Regions from separate parts of the Alteromonas sp. Cnat2-8 genome, predicted to be linked through region 1. Evidence: predicted binding sites of a transcription regulator. Region 1 holds the regulator's gene; each other region holds the start of a gene.
What was found. Region 1 encodes LexA, which represses DNA repair genes until DNA is damaged. Its sites were predicted from a motif close to TACTGTATNNNNATACAGTA; they were not measured.

Region 2: a site for LexA is predicted at 1,471-1,490, ahead of dinB (DNA polymerase IV). Genes of this name have one in related genera too.
Region 3: a site for LexA is predicted at 1,767-1,786, ahead of uvrD (DNA helicase II). Genes of this name have one in related genera too.

Annotation. Positions count from the first base shown of each region.
Region 1 is NZ_JAKREX010000003.1:133,899-137,188, forward strand. Features, by position in the region: gene MHN00_RS08435 (hypothetical protein) at 1-1,013, shown strand, start outside; gene lexA (transcriptional repressor LexA) at 1,126-1,752, shown strand; gene coxB (cytochrome c oxidase subunit II) at 2,335-3,290, shown strand, end outside.
Region 2 is NZ_JAKREX010000008.1:73,661-76,950, forward strand. Features, by position in the region: gene MHN00_RS19385 (FAD:protein FMN transferase) at 1-1,006, shown strand, start outside; gene nqrM ((Na+)-NQR maturation NqrM) at 1,016-1,249, shown strand; gene dinB (DNA polymerase IV) at 1,523-2,596, shown strand; gene MHN00_RS19400 (DUF1653 domain-containing protein) at 2,815-3,063, shown strand; gene MHN00_RS19405 (MBL fold metallo-hydrolase) at 3,127-3,290, shown strand, end outside.
Region 3 is NZ_JAKREX010000007.1:149,056-152,345, forward strand. Features, by position in the region: gene MHN00_RS18435 (diguanylate cyclase) at 1-478, shown strand, start outside; gene cysE (serine O-acetyltransferase) at 576-1,382, opposite strand; gene uvrD (DNA helicase II) at 1,846-3,290, shown strand, end outside.

The sequences.
Region 1 (3,290 bases):
AATATGCCTTGTCAGATATAAAAGGTGCGCCGCGCGCGAGTAGATATCATGCCGCGGGTTGGGCACCTTATGGCGATAATGATGAAAGAGCCGTCTTTGTTAGCGATACAAGTAGTTACGAATCATCTATTCAGATTTTATCGGTAGATAAAGAGGATAACTTTGCGATAAGTGCTGAGGTTGGCGAAGATGTCTATAACTATAGCAAACCGGTCGTTACAGACTACAACAATGACGGTGTGGGTGAGTTACTAATAGGGGCACTGGATTATAGTTCGTCGTTTAATGTCGTGAGACTTACAGATAACGCTATTCAGTGGACACTGAACAATAATCAGAATAGTGAAATTTCGTTTATTGAAGCCATTGACGTAAATAACGATAGTTACGCCGATGCAGTTATTATTGAGAACAATCGACTTAAAGCGTTTGATATCGAGAATCAGGTGCTTATCGACTCAATCATTAACGATTTTTCAATTAATGCGCTTGCTGCCTCTGAAAAAGACGGTGTGCATTATTTTGCTGTTGGGGGCTATAGTTCGCTCAAGCTCTATAAAATGCAGGATGGTGAATTTGTTGGATTGAATGAATTGGAAACCAATTGTGACCAATTGCTCACGGTAAATTTTGATAGTGATAGCGAACTTGAATTTGCGTGTTTAAATAGAAACTACAACACCATCAATGTTTATGACGTGGCGAGCGATGCATTAGAACTCAAAGACGCTATAGCACCGTCATTCTACCCTCAGTATATAGCGGCTGTTCCAACGACGTCGTCTAATCAGTCGATTCTCGCTATCTACCAGCCTAACGAGAATGACTATTCGTACAATTATTATGACAGCATCGCATATCGCGTGGTTGAGGTTGATAATAAAGGCAATGTGGTGTGGCAAAGCCCTGGACTTGGGCTCGATAATGTTGAAGGCATGCGCACACGTCAAAATAGTGATGGGGAGCTGGAGTTACAAATTAGTAACCCGAACATGGCTCTTCTCGTAAAATAAGAGGAAAGCACTTGTCGTAGGCTATTGCAGATCGCAAAAGACGCGGCAAGTGCTTGTTATTTAGTTTTAGGTGTATATACTTACAGGAACTGTATGAACAGACAGGTCTTTTATGCGCCCACTCACAGCTCGACAAACCGAAGTTTTAGAACTTATTAAAACAACCATGTTAGAAACGGGAATGCCGCCTACTCGTGCGGAAATAGCCCGTCAGCTTGGCTTTCGTTCTGCTAATGCAGCAGAGGAACATTTGAAAGCATTGGCGCGTAAAGGCGTGATTGAAATTTTGCCTGGTACGTCTCGTGGCATTAAGCTCAATATCCCTCTTGATAACGACGCACAAGAAGAAGAAGGCCTACCGTTAATTGGGCGTGTTGCAGCTGGTGAGCCGATCTTGGCGCAAGAGCATGTTGAATCGCACTACAAAGTCGATCCTGCACTGTTTCAACCCCATGCCGACTTTTTGCTACGCGTCAACGGTATGAGCATGAAAGACATTGGTATTTTAGACGGTGACCTTCTCGCTGTTCATCGCACCACTGATGTACACAACGGTCAGGTGGTTGTGGCGCGTGTAGATGAAGACGTCACCGTAAAGCGTCTAGAGAAACGCGGGCGTGAAGTATTGCTTCATGCTGAGAATGATGAGTTTGCACCAATAAAAGTTGATTTGGCGACTGAACATTTTGCGATAGAAGGTATTGCGGTGGGTGTGATCAGAAACGCTGACTGGATGTAGTATTTTAGCTTGTTTGTATAAAAGCGGCGCGTTAGCCGCTTTTTTTATGTCTTTTGTTCCTGTTTTTTTCTTCAATCTGCCAACTTAGGTTTTATCCTGCCCAGCAAACCTGTTGGTTTTCTGCGCGCTTATTTTTATCATTACTCTCGTTATTCTTTCTATGAATGCTTCAAGTATTTTCCATTTTTTATTTTGAATTTTGTTTGAAATCGACATTGAGTAATCGATTACTTATTGATTTCTTAACTAGTTAGTCGAGCATTTACTTTAACCCCGTGTTCAAAATGCCTGTTTGATTCCAAGGGCATCCCACAGCAATGGCTTTCTCTTTTTGCACGTGAAATCCCCCGCGACCATTTTAGTAAATGATTAAAAATTAACCACTTCGTTAAATTTTTAATAGAAAAGACTAGACGGCACGACATTATTGCGCAATTCTTATACAGAGATTAACAAAAAAATAACAATGACTCTAAATTTGTTTTACAAGTTGAGGTTACGGGTCAATCGTTCGCAAACCATTTGGTAGGGCATCGCGCAAATTAATCAGCGTCTTTGACCACGCCATTACGGAGGTGCTGAGTGAAACAACTAACGACCGTTTTCGCAAAATGGTGTTCTAGTATACCAATTTTGCTTTTTTCCCCTTTGCTTTTTGCGCAAGAAGCAAGCGAAGAAGCCTCTTCGCTTAATTTGAGACGCGGTGCTACCGACATCAGTGGGCAGGTATACGACCTCCATATGTTGATGTTCTTCATTTGTGTTGGTATCGCGGTTGTAGTTTTTGGCGTGATGTTCGCCTCAATGTATCTACATAGAAAGTCCCGTGGTGCCAAGCCAGCTAATTTTCACGAAAACGTGAAGGTCGAAATTGCTTGGACCGTTATTCCTTTCCTTATTCTTATTTTCATGGCGGTACCCGCAGCGAATACTCTAATTGCTATGGAAGACACGTCTGAGCCTGACATGACGGTGTTAGTAACAGGCTCTCAATGGAAATGGCATTACAAGTACATGGATAGCGATGTAGAGTTTTATTCTTTACTCGCCACTCAGCGCGAGCAAATAGAAAACAAATTTCAGAAAACAGATAACTACCTGCTGGAAGTTGACCGTCCCTTGGTTATTCCTACTGGGAAAAAAGTACGCTTTCTTATTACCTCTGACGACGTTATCCACTCTTGGTGGGTTCCTGACTTTGCCGTGAAAAAAGATGCCAACCCCGGCTTTATTAACGAGTCTTGGGCCAAGGTGAATGAGCCTGGTATTTATCGCGGACAGTGCGCAGAGCTTTGTGGTAAAGACCATGGCTATATGCCGGTTGTGGTAATTGCTAAAGAACCCGCCGAGTTTGAAAAGTGGATGGGCGAACAAGAAGAGATTGTTCGTAAAGCAAAAGAAGAAGAGCAGCGTCTACTTTCTATGAATATGTCTATGGATGAACTGATGAAAGAGGGCGAGCGAGTATACAACGCAACGTGCGCTGCTTGCCATATGCCAAATGGTGAAGGTTTACCTGGCGTGTTCCCGGCATTAAA
Region 2 (3,290 bases), on a different contig from region 1:
AATTTTCCTCGCCTTTGTTGCGGTAGGTATTCTACTTCTCGCAAGCTGTAGCGACGAAAAAACGCCTGTAGTACACCTGCAAGGGCAGACAATGGGCACAACCTACAACGTTAAGTACCTTGTAGCGGAGACACCGGTAGAAGGCTTACAAGCTGAAATAGATGCCCGTCTTGTTGAAGTTAACAAGATGATGTCTACTTACGACCCAACGTCAGAACTATCAAGGTTCAATCAATACCGCTACACCGACAATTTCGCCGTATCGCCAGATACGCTAACCGTGGTTAACGAGGCACTACGCTTGGCTAACCTTAGTGGCGGAGTACTTGATGTTACCGTTGGTCCATTGGTTAATTTATGGGGGTTTGGCCCAACTAAGCGCCCTGAAAAAGTACCAAGCCAGACAGACATCGACGATATTCGCGAATATGTGGGTTATAAGAAGCTGTCAACCACGCCTACAGGCTTGAAGAAAAGTCACCCAATGCTTTATGTCGACCTGTCGACTATTGCAAAAGGCTTTGGCGTTGATGAAGTGGCGGAGATCCTTGAAAACCACAACATTGAAAACTACCTTGTAGAAATAGGTGGTGAAATGCGTGTGAAAGGTGAACGAGGCGACGGCAGTGAGTGGCTGATTGCCATTGAAAAGCCAGTTACCACTGAACGTGCTGTTCAAAAAGTTGTCTCAATAGGAGAAAACGCGGTTGCTACATCAGGTGACTATCGCAACTATTACGAAGAAGACGGCGTTCGTTATTCGCATCTAATCGACCCCACAACGGGCAAACCTATCTCACATAACCTGGTTTCGGTTACGGTAATTCATCCTTCTTCAATGACGTCTGATGGTTTGGCTACGGCGTTTAATGTAATGGGATGGGAACAAGCGATAGCGGTTGCTGAGCAAGAACAACTCGCTGTATTCCTCATTCGTCGCACAGAAGACGGATTTGAAGAGTATGCATCGCCAGAATTTGATAAACTGGTCACAGTTCATAATTAGGGGGTAGCAATGTCTACATTCATTCTTGCTTTTGGTTTCTTTCTAACAATGGTACTGGCTATGGCCGTAGGTTACCTTTTTCAGAAAAAATCAATCTCTGGAAGCTGTGGTGGCTTAGGTGCACTAGGTATTGAAAAAGCCTGTGACTGTCCAGAACCGTGTGACCGTAAAAAGTCGCGCATGGAAAAAGAAGAAGCCCGCCAGAAAAAACTAAACGAGTGGAAGCAGAACCAAATTTTGTAATGCTTAACCCATCGTTGGTTTAAGGTTTAAAAGCGCTGTTTGATACTAATCGACAGCGCTTTTTTTGTGGGTATATCTGTTACGTTCTTTAATATTGAGCTCTATTGAAGTTGTTTCGATGAATTCGCTCACACTGTGACTTGGCTGAAATGTAGCTAGCCGAGCCATCAATTTTTTGGGAGATCACAACGAAATAGTGTAATTCAGCACTAATAATAATATACTGTATTTTTGTACAGTTTTGTGTTTATAGCTATAGAACAAAGGCAGGTAATGCGAAAAATTATCCACGTCGACATGGATTGTTTTTACGCCGCAGTTGAAATGCGCGACAACCCAGCCTTGCGCGATATTCCCATTGCGATAGGCGGCAGTGCCGACCGTCGAGGGGTTATTTCTACCTGTAACTATCCCGCCCGAAAATTTGGTGTGCGCTCAGCTATGGCTACAGCGTATGCTTTAAAGCTATGCCCAAACTTGACCCTCGTAAAAGGGCGCATGGATGTGTACGCTGCCGAGTCGCAAAAAATACGTAAGATATTTGCTGATTATACCGACCTCATTGAGCCTTTATCATTAGATGAAGCCTACCTAGACGTGACTAACAGTGAATTTTGCGGTGGCAGCGCCACGTTAATTGCTGAAGAAATACGTGAACGCATTAAAAATGAACTTGGGCTTACAGCTTCAGCAGGTGTTGCGCCTTGTAAGTTTGTGGCAAAAGTGGCGAGCGATGAAAATAAGCCCGATGGAATTTGTGTTATTACTCCTGATAAGCTCGATGAGTTTGTACGCGAAATGCCACTAAAGAAAATACCGGGCGTAGGCAAAGTCACCATGCAAAAGCTTCAGCGTATGGGGCTTAATACCTGCGACGATGTTCGCCAATACCCTTTTGAGCGCATTCAAAAAGAGCTGGGTAAATTTGGCAGTGTACTGTGGGAGCGAGCTCACGGTATTGATGAACGTGAACTATCGGTATCTCGTGAGCGAAAGTCTATCGGCGTAGAGCGCACGCTAAGCGAAGACATTCATACCTTCGAGCAATGCATAGATTTTTTGCCGCATTTATTTGAAAAGCTTCAAGAGCGAATGGAAAATCACAAGAAGCGTACTGGTAAGCCGGTACGTATTCGCACGCAGGGCGTTAAGCTTAAGTTTAACGACTTCCAACTAACTACGGTAGAGCACCGCTGTGCCACGCTTGATGAAGCGTATTTTCGCACGTTAATGCAGGAAGCCTTCGAACGAGCAACAGGGCGGGGGATTCGTCTTGTTGGCGTTCACATAGGCCTTGCTGCCGACCAATCAACACAGCAATTGGTGTTGCCTTTTGAACCGATTTAGCCAATAAGCTCAGTACTTTTTAAGTACTAACATGCAGTAGCCTCAATCTAACCACTTGTTATACTTAACGCACTGATACTATGCGATAGACTGACGCTTTTGTATTACCCGATAAAAGGCCAATCCAACAGAGTTTAGTTTCTAAGACCATTTAATCTTTGGCAAATGAAAGCGATTGGCTAACCCTTACTATTTTTTCCACTTTAATGAAGGACGTTATGGACTCGAAAGAACTTAAAACCCCAGGTCGCTACAAGCATTACAAAGGTAATTTATACGATGTATACGAAGTGGCGACGCATTCAGAAGATGAAAGTAAGCTAGTGGTTTACCGCCCATGCTACGGCGAAAAAGCGCTTTGGGTTCGTCCACTAGATATGTTTGTTGAGTTGGTTGAAAAAGACGGAGAAACACTCCCCCGTTTTGCCTATGTTGGCAATATTCCAGATGATGAAAAAATGATCTAATTGTGAAATTAGGTCATAGTGTAAGAGGTCTTTAATAAACAGGCTTCTTACAAGGAAATAATAATGAAAACTGCACCTCGTTTTAGCGCACACATTTTGGCTGCGTTTATTGCTGCGAGCCCTTTGGTTTATTCAACGATTAATCCCGCAAATGCACAAGATAGATTTGCCGATGTCGAAGTTAAAGCGACAGCGATAAAAGGCTCAGTGCACATGCTTACAGGTGC
Region 3 (3,290 bases), on a different contig from region 1:
CCGTGTTTTTGTGGATACCTTAACCCAAGCTTATACGCGGGAGTATTTGGCCCAGCGCAGCGCACTTGAAATGGCTCAGAGCCGTGAATCGGGAAGCTCGCTTTATTTCGTTATGTTTGATTTAGATAAGTTTAAACGTATTAACGACGAATTAGGCCATGTAGACGGCGACAATGCATTGCGCCGCTTAAGTCAGGTGACGAAGGATATTGTGCGTAAAGCTGATGTTTTTGCCCGTTTCGGCGGCGACGAATTTGTATTGCTTCTGCCTAATATCAGCGAGCAAAACGCCCTTAATTTGGTGGAAAAAGTACGTGAAGGAATAAACGCAATCGTTATTTCAGAAGTGTCATTATCATCGAGCTTCGGCGTCACTCTCATGCAGCAAAGCGATACACTCGAGACACTTATTCAGCGCGCCGACCGCGCACTCTACGCATCAAAAGAAAAAGGCGGCAACACAATAACCCTCAAATAATGGGGTCAGAGTACATTTAATCGCTCAAATACGCTGAAGACAAAAATGTACTCTGACCCCATTATTACGAAAGCAGAAATGTACTCTGACCCCAATTTTATACGTGGGAGTTATCTTCTAGTACGTTTTGGCGCATGGATTCACATGGGCTTTGACAAACCGGTCTCCCAACCACTTTAGCTGGAACACCCACCACAGTAACGTGAGCCGGAACACTATTAAGTACAACGCTACCAGCGCCCACTTTTGAGCCTTCACCTATTTCAATATTTCCAAGGATCTTGGCGCCAGCGCCAATTAACACGCCTTGGCGAATTTTAGGGTGACGGTCGCCCGACTCATTACCGGTACCACCTAATGTAACGCTCTGCAAAATAGATACGTTGTCTTCAACCACTGCAGTTTCGCCCACTACAATGCCGGTTGCATGGTCAAACATGACGCCTTTGCCTATACGCGCAGCAGGGTGGATATCTACACCAAAGCTTGCCGAGTTGCGGCTTTGTAAGAATAAAGCAAGCTGATGACGCCCATGAACCCAAAGGTAATGCGCCATGCGGTGTACTTGCACAGCATGAAAACCTTTAAAGTGAAGTAAAGGAGTGAGGTAATCGTTGACCGCCGCATCCCGCGCCTTAATCGCTAGAATGTCAGCAATAGCCGCTTCGCTGATACCAGGCTCAAGTAAGTAAGCTTCATCGAAAACTTCACGAATGGCGAGCGCAGGCATGACGTCGTCTGCCATTTTGTTCGACAGAATAAAGCTAAGCGACGATTCAAAGTTGTGATGTGCAAGAACACTGGCATGCACATAGCTAGACAGCAAAGGCTCTTTTTCAGCAACAACTTGCGCTTCTTGTTTCAGCGTAGACCAAAAATCGATGGGCGTTGTAAGTGCGGTCATGAGCATGTCCCGTTATATAAAAATGCTGTGTTCTATCAGAAAATTGGGTAAGCAATCTAAACTTGTTCCTTGCTGGGCATATCTATGCTGACAAAAGGGAACGCGTAAAAGTTTACCTGAGTTTGATGTGATGCAATACCGATGTGATACCGACCAAGCGCATAATTCGATCAATTTATCGAATTAATTCGTTATAGCTAATAACCGTATCGTACATGTATACATCGTTAAAGCATTCTGCTCTCTCGCTGCGTCTAACTGAGTGCTTCAATTAATTTAATAGAACGTTCAGAGCGCTCGTATCTTTCATTAAATAATACTTAAAATCATGATTACACACGAACGTATAATGCCGTTGAAGTTTATCTTCACTGGGAAAAACTGGACTGTATAAATTAACAGGCAGGTGGCATAATAGCGCGCTGCTGAATGTATAACACTATCAACTAACAGGTACCACACTATGGATGTATCTCGACTGCTAGACGAGCTAAACGACAAACAGCGTGAAGCAGTAGCAGCCCCACTATCTAACGCCCTAGTTTTGGCTGGCGCGGGCAGTGGTAAAACCCGCGTATTAGTGCATCGCATTGCGTGGTTAATGGAAGTCGAAAACATCGCCCCTTTTTCTATTTTGGCAGTAACCTTTACCAATAAAGCAGCCAAAGAAATGCGCGGCCGAATAGAGTCGTTGATGGGTCGCAGCCTGCACAATATGTGGATTGGTACCTTCCACGGGCTTGCGCATCGCTTACTACGTGCGCACCATGCAGAAGCCAACTTGCCTGAGAATTTTCAGATAATTGATTCGGACGATCAATATCGACTTATTCGCCGCATTCTGAAGGCCATGAACCTGGACGAAAAGCATTGGGCGCCTCGTCAAATTCAGTGGTACATAAATGGCAACAAAGACGAAGGCTTGCGCCCTCAGCACATTGAAACCCACGGCGATCATATTCAAAAGACCATGCGCGAAGTCTATGCGGCATATCAAGACGCTTGTGACCGTTCAGGCTTGGTAGATTTTGCTGAACTGTTGCTACGCGCACATGAATTATGGGCTAAAAACCCAGAAGTATTAGCCCACTATCAACGTCGTTTCCGTGCAGTGTTGGTAGACGAATTCCAAGATACCAACAATATCCAATATGCATGGCTTCGTATGCTGTGTAGTGGTGGTAATAATAACATTATGATTGTTGGCGACGACGATCAGTCTATTTACGGCTGGCGCGGCGCGAACGTAGATAATATTCAGCACTTCCTGAAAGACTTCAACGAGCCTACTACTATTCGCCTTGAGCAGAATTACCGCTCTACAGGAAACATTCTTAAAGCGGCGAACACGGTTATCGACAACAATACGGGCCGTTTAGGGAAAGAGCTTTGGACGGAAGACGCGCAAGGCGAGCTGATTTCTGTATATGCGGGTTTCAACGAGCTAGATGAAGCGCGCTTTATTGTTTCGAAAATCAAAGATTGGCTTAATCAAGGCAACGCCCTTACTGATACCGCTATTCTTTATCGAAACAACGCCCAGTCTCGAGTACTGGAAGAAGCCTTGCTGCACGAAGGGCTGGCGTATCGCATATACGGCGGTCTGCGCTTCTTCGAACGCCAAGAGATTAAAGACGCCCTTGGCTATATGCGCATGGTGAGCCATCCGCACGACGATGCAGCTTTCGAGCGTGTAGTAAACACCCCAAGTCGCGGTATTGGTGAGAAAACCTTATCGCAAGTGCGCGACACCGCGCGAATGCACAACTGTTCAATGTGGCAGGCGTGTCAGTTGCTCATTAATGAAGGTGGCTTTAAAGGCCGCGCGCTAAACGCAATGCAAAGCTTTGTGTTGCTAATTACTGAGCTAGAGCAATCCACGTTAGATGAGCCCCTTGACCAACAAGC